DNA from 2 places in the Mammaliicoccus sp. Dog046 genome. Region 2 is predicted to be linked to the other one. Evidence: riboswitches for the same ligand, from Rfam matches in the RefSeq annotation. Region 2 holds a riboswitch; the other holds the start of a gene.
The links. Region 2 has a riboswitch for S-adenosylmethionine ahead of metK (methionine adenosyltransferase). Riboswitches for the same ligand answer to the same signal wherever they lie in the genome.

Region 1 (5,436 bases), 290 kb from region 2:
TCAAGATAATAAGAAATACTACTTTGCCTTGGATCCAGAACAAACAATCAAACTATTCGAGAAACAACAACAAGAAGCACTATCAACATTAGAACAAGAAATAGCCAAATTAAATACAGATACGCAACACGATGCAATACAAATCGAAGTACTTACTCACGCATCAGCGATATTTGAACACATAAAAAATATTATCCATACAGCTGAAAATAAAATTACCGTTTCCATTTGGCCAGATCTGTACAATATTATTCAAGAAGAAATTGAAAATCACATCCAACTACAAGGCATCACATTTAAAGTCGAACAACCAGGATATGATATACTCAATCACAGACCAACCAATTATGTTAAAAACTCAGAAGCACTAAAACCATTTATTATCATTATAGATCACACATATATGATATACGGGCAAACAGCAGAAGATAATATGCGTGCGTATATAAGTAGAGACCTCACACAAATAAAAATGATGAAAGACTACATTTGGCATGATGTCCTCGTTAATAAGTACTTAAATCAAAATAATAGTGAAATAGAACAAGAAATAACCCTTAAGAGAAAATCCTTTTTCTCTTAAGGGTTATTTCGATTCATTAAAAACTACGTTGGGATGTAGTAACTACTTTGGTAGTTACTAATAATTTATCAAACAATTTTACCATCGTCAACATAATAAAAATTCTTCTTTTTAATACTCATTAATGTGGAAGAGCTAAATAAATTTCACCCACTAAAAAAAGACTTCTGCATCTTTTGCAAAAGTCTTTTTATCTAGCTTATTATTTAACACGGCATTGCATTTAATACTGCTTTCGGATCAGTAACTGTACCAATCATACCTGATTTCAAGTTAACACCAAGTGCAATATCTTCTTGTTTCAAGTCTACTAACCATTCTTCAAATACGTCTGTTTCTATTTCTATAATTTCGTATTCATCAAAGTCTTCTCGTCTTATCTTTTCTGCTAACTTTCTCGTACTCCAAACGGTCATCATATCTGGCAAGCTTTCATCTTCTTCAGAAATAATGATGAATTGTTTTTGTCCTTTGACTGTTAATCCGTAAACATATTTTTCTTTACAGATGTCTTCAGCAAATTCTTCAATTCGTATATCGTCTAGTTCACTCATAATTTCTTCAATAAATGGTATTGCTTCTACTTCTATCCCCTTATTACTTTCAAATCGATCCACGATGAATTGGTCTCCTTCATCTAGGATTTCGTCCATTTCATATGTAACAAATCGATCTAAATCAAGTTCCATGATTTTATCAAACTGAGTGATGTTTGATTCTTCTAAATATGATTGTGCATGTGCTTCTTTTGACCAAATTAAACGGATGTCGTTTTCTTGATCTCTTAAGATTTTACGATCGATTAATATGACGTAAAATTTTTCCCTGGCTAGAATTTGTTTGAACATGGACATATCTTGTATAGCCATTGTCATACCACCCTTATTTTTATATTTAATCCTTATAAAATATATTATATTTAAAAGCGTGAAGTCAATATAAATTTAAGCGTTCAATTGTATTTATGTTTATACTTATTTTTCGCTTATTTCTTTTATAAATGCTTGTTCTTTTTCAAGTGCAATTGACTCATTTTCAGCATGCCATATACCTGCAAATCGGGACTTTACTTGCTCGTCTTTAAACCAATCTCCATCATAGTAAGATAATGGGTATAAATAGCCTTCTCTTATGTACTTTTTAATTGTTTCTAAGAAGTGTGCATTATTGCCTTTGGAATGGTAACTTAAAAATTTATGATACCCTTCTTGTAAACGTTCTTGAAGTAACAATAAACTTGTAGAACCATTTTGTCTAAAGTTCAAATCAATGGCATATACGTCTTCATTCTTATCAATGAGTAAATCGAATCCTGACACACCCGTATAACCATGTTCAACGCCATTCTTCATAATTTCATATCCCGCTTCTATTACACTTTCAGGCACTTCATTCAAATTGACATTGCCATTATAAAATCCATATTTATCTGTTAGTTGTTGAACGGCACCTAAATATTGAATACCTTGTTCTTTACTATAACTATACTGCACACAGTAATTTTGAATTTCTTCAATAAATTGCTCAATGATGATATTTTTTGTTTCAGTTGCTGCATTGATTCGTTTTATCGCTTGATTTAAATCTTCTTCATTGTAACAAATCATCACGCCATATCCGCCTGCTGTTGGTAACTCATCACCTGGCTTAATGACAATCGGTAACGTCCATTGTTTCACTCGATTTTCAAAGTCTTCCACATTAACAATTTCTCTTTGTGGTAAATATTTACCACCTGTCCATTGTTCAATTTTTGTCTTATTATTTAAATCGATGAATGTTGATTTGTTAACCGCATATGATTCTGTTTCACAAAGATGGTCACCATGAATATATTGAAAGAAGATTTTCTTATTTTGGTGACATAATTGTTTAATAAGTGCTTCATATGATGATTGATCATAGAATGTGTGAATGTTATTCGGTATTTCTAGCGCTACTAGACTTAATAGGTCTTTCGCATTTTTTGTTATACATGCTTCATGTACAATCATAGGCATATCACTAATGATAAGTTCTCTAGCTGTTAAAAAATTAGACTGGGCTTCCTCTGCTTTTAACCAAGGATTATCCTCATATGAAGGTCGTGCATTATAAATCATATCTTCTTCATAAATGTCTTTCAAAGTTAAAGGTAATGATTTCCTATATTCTTTTTTCATAGTAATTTCTCCCTTAATGTTTGATGATGCTGGATAATTTCATTTCTAAGGGACGCGTTCTCTATCAGTTCTAAACCCATTGATGCTAAAATTTTCGCACCGCTTATCAATGCTTTATCGCCTTTTTGACTGGCAGCTGCCTGACAAAATTCTTTCGTATGTCCGACTAAATCTGAAGGTCCAATTTTTATATGTGGATGTATAGTCGGTACGATATGACTCACATTCCCTGTATCAGTCGATCCAAAACCAAAATCATCTTCAATTACTTCTTCTCCTATTTCTTCTGCATGTTTTCTAAATAATTCGTCTAACGGTTTGTTAATAATAAATTCATTTACACCATTTTGAATTGGTCGAAGCTCGTACGTTCCACCTGTTTGAATCGCTGCACCTTCAGCAATTTTTCTTACTTTATCCGTTAACACATCTAAAGATTTACGAGAAGTTGCACGTGTATAAAATCGTGCATGTGTATAATCAGGGATAATATTTGCTGCTTCTCCACCGTTTAAGATAACACCATGCACTTTATCCGTTTTCTTAATTTGTTGTCTAAGCATACTTACGCCATTAAAGAACGATAACATTGCGTCTAATGCATTAATTGCTTCGTCTGCATTTTCAGATGCATGTGCACTTTTCCCATAAAATTTAACGTCAAATACATCTACCGCTAATGAAGGCACGGTTACGTAAGTTTCGTGACCAGGATGAACCATGAGTGCAACATCAAGATCATCAATTATGCCTGCTTTAACATAACTTGCTTTCGCACTACCATTGACGCCACCTTCTTCAGCTGGACAACCAAGAACAACGACTTTCCCACCTATTTCGTCTATCACTTTTGATAAACTAATGCCTGCGAGCACACTTGAAGTACCGATAATATTATGACCACATGCATGTCCAAGTCCCGGCAAAGCATCATATTCTGCTAAAAATGCAATCGTCGGTCCTTCTTTGTTTGTATCATATGTAGCAATAAAACCTGTAGGATGTTTAGCAATATTTGTCTCTATATTAAAGTGATGTTTTTTTAATTGATCACTTAATAATTTTGAAGCAAATACTTCCTCATTTCCTAATTCAGGTCTTTCATGAATTTGATGACTCATTGATAAATATAAATGTTTATTTTGTTCTATATAATTAATAATATTTTGCGATAAATTACTCATTTCCATTCACCTTTCCAAAAGAAAAGCGCACTTCTTGTTAAGGAGTGCGCCAATCAATCATTTATCTCTCAGTACGTTACTGTAGGAATTGGCACCTTTCCGTTATGGGAGGTTGCTGGACTTCATCGGGCCCATCCCTCAGTCTCTCTGGATAATTCGTATGAAATTTGTTTTTAATTCTAACTTTATCACTCGGATATGTCAATGTTTTGTAGCAATATCATTAGAATTTAAATACCATTTTTCTGCCTTTTTCTCAAATTCTTTAATCATGCTATCTTTTCCTTTATAATATGCTACGCTATCATCTGGATAGTCCAAGACTAAATCATGCTTTAATCTGCTATAACGTTCTCTTTCACCATTAAACGTTCTTAAATAATCTCTAAAGGATAGTAATCTCAAAATGTGTGGGCTACCCTCATCATATATATGTAAATGATGCGATACCGCACCATATTGATCATACTTCTTAAAATACCTATTTCCGATAACGCCTCTTTCTCCTTTAGACTCATACCCTAAAACTGAAAGTTCATGTGTAAATGCATCTATTGACTGACTATCTTTCACAACGATTAATATATCTATAATTGGTTTCGCAGATAATCCAGGAATCGCCGTTGACCCAATATGTTCAATACTGACACTATGCTCTTTCAACAATGACTGTAAATACTTCTTCTCTTCTAGAAAAAGATGTTGCCATATACTATCGTATGGGACTACTTTTAACCTTTCCATATTATCACCTTATTTCGGAACAATTTATTACATTATCTTATAAAGTGACCTATAAAGAAAGCAATAAATCTGAATTGATTGTTTTTTCAATTTTTACTTGATATAATGATGCCGAAATCAAAGGAGGAAGTATCATGACAAAAATGAATGTTGAAAGTTTTAATTTAGACCATACAATCGTTGAGGCACCGTTTGTAAGACTTGCAGGAATTAAAGAAGGATTACACGGTGACGTGATTCATAAATACGATATCCGCTTTAAACAACCTAACAAAGCACATATGGAAATGCCTGCTTTACATTCATTAGAGCATTTAATGGCAGAAAACATTAGAAATCATACAGATAAAGTTGTCGACGTTAGCCCAATGGGATGTCAAACAGGTTTTTACGCTTCATTTATCAACCATGATGATTATGATGATGTATTAAATATCTTAGAAGCAACATTAAAAGATGTTGAACAAGCAACTGAAGTACCAGCTTGTAACGAAGTACAATGCGGTTGGGCAGCTAGCCATTCATTAGAAGGCGCGCAACAATTAGCAACTGAATTTTTATCTAAGAGAGATAGCTGGAAAGATATCTTTAAAGAAGATTAAAAAAAGAACTCGGATTAATTCCGAGTTCTTTTTTTATGGACTATTGTATATTCAGTCCATTTTCGCGCTAACGAGATTGTTTTCACTTTCTGTCTCGTTAGATTTTCTAACGGGATTGTTTTTTAAAACTATCTCATTAGCGCGTTATTTTCTCACTTTTT
Region 2 (5,436 bases):
ATTCAGAAGTGGATGGATCAATGTGAGAAAAATAAAAGCTGAGGCAACATAGAGAGCCGGCAAAAGTATAGACTTTGTCGGCATTTTTTACGTGCATGCTTTCCGCGGGTATGTTCTCAGCCTGTAGTCTTCGAATCATGTTGTTCCCGCAGGAGTCAGCGCTAAAAATGCTTGAGTTTTGTGGCTAACGAGATAGTTCTGGAAAACAATCCTCTTAGAAAATCTAACGAGATAGAAAGTGAAAACAATCCCGTTAGCGGGAAAAAATGGTGTTCAGAAGTGAGAAATAGAGGTGAAATCCAAAGAAATAGTGCTCTAACGTGATAGTTCTGGAAAACAATCCCCTTAGAAATTCTAACGAGATAGAAAACAAAAACAATCTTCTTAGAAATTCTAACGAGATAGAAAGTGGAAACAATCTCGTTAGCGGGAAAAAATGGTGTTCAGAAGTGAGAAATAGAGGTGAAATCCAAAAAAATACTGCTCTAACGAGATAGTTCTAGAAAACAATCCTCTTAGAAATTCTAACGAGATAGAAAGTGAAAACAATCTCGTTAGCGGGAAAAAATGGTGTTCAGAAGTGAGAAATAGAGGTGAAATCCAAAGAAATAGTGCTCTAACGAGATAGTTTCAGAAAACAATCTTCTTAGAAATTCTAACGAGATAGAAAATGGAAACAATCTCGTTAGCGGGAAAAAATGGTGTTCAGAAGTGAGAAATAGAGGTGAAATCCAAAGAAATAGTGCTCTAACGTGATAGTTCTAGAAAACAATCTCGTTAGCCATCACATTCACATGTATATCAATAATAAAAGCTGAGGCAACTTGTACAAGTTGCCTCAGCTTTTTATAAATCATAAATTTAATTATTTTTATTAAATGTAAATCCACCATCATTTTGAATATGTTCTGATGACTCACCGAATTTAGCAAAGTTTTCTTTAAAGTTTTTAGCTAGTTGTTTTGCTTTTTCATCATAAGCATCTGAAGAAACCCAAGTGTTACGTGGATATAAAATTTCTTCTGGTACGCCTGATACGTATTTCGGAATATTTAGTCCGAAGATATCATCTTGTACGAATTCAGCATTTTTAATTTCTCCACTGATTGCTCTGCGAATCATTGAACGTGTATGTTTAAGATCCATTCTAGAACCAACACCATATTCTCCGCCAGTCCATCCTGTGTTTACAAGATATACATCAACATCATGCTCATCTATAAGTTTACCTAATAGTTCTGCATATTCAGTTGCATGTAATGGTAAGAATGGTGAACCGAAACATGTTGAGAATACTGGTTGTGGGCTAGTAACGCCTCTTTCAGTACCTGCTAATTTAGAAGTAAATCCACTTAAGAAATGATACATTGCTTGTGATTTATCTAATTTAGAAATTGGAGGTAATACGCCAAATGCATCTGCTGTTAAGAAAATAATTGTATTTGGATGTCCCGCAATTGATGGAGTAATAATGTTATCGATAAAATCAATAGGGTATGCAGCACGTGTGTTTTCAGTTAATGATGTATCCTCATAATCAACTTCACCTGATTCTTGCACGCCAACATTTTCTAATACTGTTCCGTAACGAATCGCATCATAAATTTGAGGTTCTTTTTCACGACTTAGACTAACTGTCTTCGCGTAGCAACCACCTTCAATATTGAATACACCATTTTCATTCCAACCATGTTCATCGTCACCGATTAGTTTTCTGTTTGGATCTGCTGATAATGTTGTTTTACCTGTACCTGATAAACCGAAGAATAAAGCAACATCTTTATTGTAGCCAACGTTAGCTGAACAATGCATACTCATAATGCCTTTTTTAGGTAAAAGGTAGTTCATTACAGAGAAGATACCTTTCTTCATTTCACCTGCATATTCAGTACCACCGATCAAAATAACACGATGTTTGAATGATGTAATGATGAATGTTTCAGAATTAGTGCCATCTACTTCAGGATCTGCTTTAAATCCTGGTGCACTAATTACAGTGAAGTTAGGTGTAATGTTTAATGCTTCTTCTTTCGTTTCTGGGCGGATAAACATATTTTGTGCGAAAAGGTTATGCCAAGGAAGTTCGTTGATTACTCGTAAGTCTAATCTTGAAGATTCATCAGCTCCAGCATAGCCATTGAATACGTATATATCTGATTTTTGGTTTAAGTAGTCTATAACTTTGTCATATAGATTGAGGAAGTATTCTTCTGAGATCGGTTGGTTAATTGTACCCCAGTCGATGTCTTGTTCTGTATCTTGTTCTTTAACTATAAATTTATCTTTTGGTGATCGACCTGTGTATTTACCTGTTTCCATTCTAATTGCACCAGATTCAGTTAATATACCTTCACCAGATTCTAAAATGTGACGGTACAATTCTGTTCTAGACAGTTGGTTGTGAGTAGATTCCTTTTTGAGCAGGTTAGTTAATTCGATTGTTTCCGTAATAGTCTGTATTGCCATAAATGACGACCTCCATATGTTAATTTTATAGTTGTAAGCATTTTCATGGAATTAGTATAACACATTGAATTTTATAGTCTATACTAATTGGGGAATTTATTATAAAAATTTTATAATACGAGAACTTGAGGTACATTGACATTAATGAAAATCTCTAGTATTATCATTTTTGACGGATTCTCTTATCCTGAGTGGTGGAGGGACATGGACCCAATGAAACCCAGCAACCTCTTTCGAATGCGAAAGAAAGGTGCCAAACCGTTTGCAGACCAATATTGTCTGAACGATAAGAGCGAATGGACGAGTGTGCCTTCTCTCTTTATTTTATTGAGAGTGGGCACTTTTTATTTGCGCTGAGGTAGAGACCGTACAACTATATTTAAAGGAGATTTTTTATGTCAAAAAATAGAAGACTCTTCACATCTGAATCGGTAACTGAAGGACACCCAGATAAAATCGCGGACCAAATTTCTGATGCGATTTTAGACGAATTATTAAAGGGAGATCCTAAAGCGAGAGTCGCATGTGAAACAACAGTAACAACTGGTATGGCACTTATTGCTGGTGAAATATCAACTTCAACTTATGTCGACATTCCAAAAGTAGTTAGACAAACGGTTAAAGATATAGGGTACACAAGAGCGAAGTACGGTTACGATTTCCAAACAATGGCCATTTTAACTGCAATAGATGAACAATCAGCTGATATAGCTCAAGGTGTTGATTGTGCATTAGAAGATAGAGACGATTTAACTGATAATGAAATAGAATCAATTGGCGCAGGAGACCAAGGTTTAATGTTCGGTTTTGCTACTAACGAAACAGAAACTTATATGCCTTTACCTGGTTACCTTGCGCATCAATTAGCGAAAAAATTAACAGATGTACGTAAAGAAGGTACGTTAGATTATTTACGTCCAGATGGTAAGACGCAAGTAACAGTTGAATACGATGAAAATGATAAACCAGTAAGAGTAGACACAGTTGTCATTTCATCACAACATCATGAAAAAATTGAACTAGAAAAAATTCAACAAGATATTAAAGACCATGTTATTTATCCAATCGTGCCTAAAGATTTATTAGATGAGAATACTAAATTCTTTATAAATCCAACAGGTAGATTCGTAATTGGTGGACCTCAAGGTGATGCTGGTTTAACTGGTAGAAAAATTATCGTTGATACATACGGTGGCTATGCAAGACATGGTGGCGGTTGTTTCAGTGGTAAAGACCCAACAAAAGTAGATAGATCAGGTGCTTACGCTGCAAGATACGTAGCAAAAAATATCGTAGCAAGCGGCTTAGCTGATAAATGTGAAGTCCAATTAGCTTATGCGATTGGTGTGGCACAACCAGTATCGATTTCTATCGAAACTTTCGGTACAGGTAAAGTAGACGAAACATCATTAGTTGAAAAAGTAAGAGAATTATTCGACTTAAGACCAGCAGGAATCATTAAAATGTTGAACTTAAGACAACCTATCTATAAACAAACAGCAGCATATGGACATTTCGGAAGAACAGATGTTCAATTGCCATGGGAAGAACTAGATAAAGTTGATGATTTGAAGACATTACTTAAATAAGAAGTTATAAACCCCAAACTGCATTCGTAGTTTGGGTTTTTTTGATTTAGAGGGAGTGTTGTTCGCAAGATAGGACGAACGTGCAAATAAGAGTGTCGTTGTTTACAAGAATGGGCGAACGTGCAAATAAGAGTGTCGTTATTAGCATTTTGAGTTAAAAATGCAATCAAAATCACCTGATTTACCAAGTTATTTACAATTTTAGTGTTGATTAACTATTGAATTGTACGAAGTTTAAAAAATAACGGCATATATCGTATATATTTAAGGTTATATACTGAATTTCTTTAGGATTTTTACTATAATAGAGTTATTACATTTGAAAGGGAGCGATATGCAATTATGAGCCAATTAGAGCCGATTCATTATGGATTAATCGCAGCTGTTATTATTGCGATTATATTTATTATATTATTTTTCGTTGCATTGAAACAAAAGAAAAAATCTCTGAATAAAATTCAAGAAACACACAAACAACAGAACGAGTCATTGAAATCAGAACATCAGGAAAAGCTTGATCACGAAAGAGTAGAAAATAAAAAAGTATTAACTAAAGAAAAAGAAAATCATCAACAAGAAATTTCACAAAAAGAAAGAGAAATTGATTCATTAAAGTTATTCTCTAAAAATGAAGGCGAGTATATTACAGATAGACATTTATTAGAATTGAGAGATCAATTAGTAAATGAACGCCGAATTAGACCGGAAGATATGCATATTATGGCGAATATCTTTTTACCAAAAGATCCACTAGGCAAGATTCGTCAAGTTGATCATTTAGTATTAACGAGAACAGGTATTTATGTAATTGACTCAAACTTAGTTAGCGGTCATATTTACCATGGTATTACTGAACAACAGTTTGGTGATTTCCCAGTATTAGGTCAAGTGTTCGAAACATTAGATTTGAACAAGAACAAAGAGCAAACGTTATTACTTGAAAGAGAAGCGGACAAGAAGACAGCTGCGTTCCATTCTTATACGGATAATGTTAAGCATGTAGAAGCAACGACAGAAGAATTGCAAAGACAACTTGAATTGAACTATACGCCTACACCAATCTTATATTTCCATCCTAATGAAGTTTCTGAAGCAACAATCAGCAACTATTCACAAGATCCAAATATAAAAGTACTTGTTGGTGAAAAGCAATTACAACACTTCTTTAATAAATTCGTATTCCATGGTAGATTCCAATATAGCGTGGAAGATTTAGAAAGAATTATGGAAGAAATCGAAAAATTTAATCCGTAAGCAAAAAACATGAACTATTTAATTCTACAAGTTATACTTACCAAACAATGTTCATTTAATATTGAATGAATAATTTATAGGAGGTCTAAGAATGACTCAGAAGACAATAGAATTTTACAACGGTAAT

Region 1: it holds a riboswitch for S-adenosylmethionine, as region 2 does, so the genes downstream of both, P3U32_RS03270 (M20 family metallopeptidase) here and metK (methionine adenosyltransferase) in region 2, are expected to answer to the same signal.

The regions. Positions count from the first base shown of each region.
Region 1 covers NZ_CP120131.1:671,355-676,790, reverse strand. The annotation lists gene P3U32_RS03285 (TrmB family transcriptional regulator) at 1-583, shown strand, start outside; gene P3U32_RS03280 (DUF2750 domain-containing protein) at 790-1,452, opposite strand; gene ldmS (L-aspartate--L-methionine ligase LdmS) at 1,558-2,745, opposite strand; gene P3U32_RS03270 (M20 family metallopeptidase) at 2,742-3,929, opposite strand; SAM riboswitch class I at 3,988-4,087, opposite strand; gene P3U32_RS03265 (GrpB family protein) at 4,131-4,673, opposite strand; gene P3U32_RS03260 (S-ribosylhomocysteine lyase) at 4,808-5,275, shown strand.
Region 2 covers NZ_CP120131.1:964,388-969,823, forward strand. The annotation lists gene P3U32_RS04920 (alpha/beta hydrolase family protein) at 1-42, shown strand, start outside; gene pckA (phosphoenolpyruvate carboxykinase (ATP)) at 862-2,466, opposite strand; SAM riboswitch class I at 2,646-2,759, shown strand; gene metK (methionine adenosyltransferase) at 2,862-4,055, shown strand; gene P3U32_RS04935 (nuclease-related domain-containing protein) at 4,398-5,309, shown strand; gene P3U32_RS04940 (aldo/keto reductase) at 5,401-5,436, shown strand, end outside.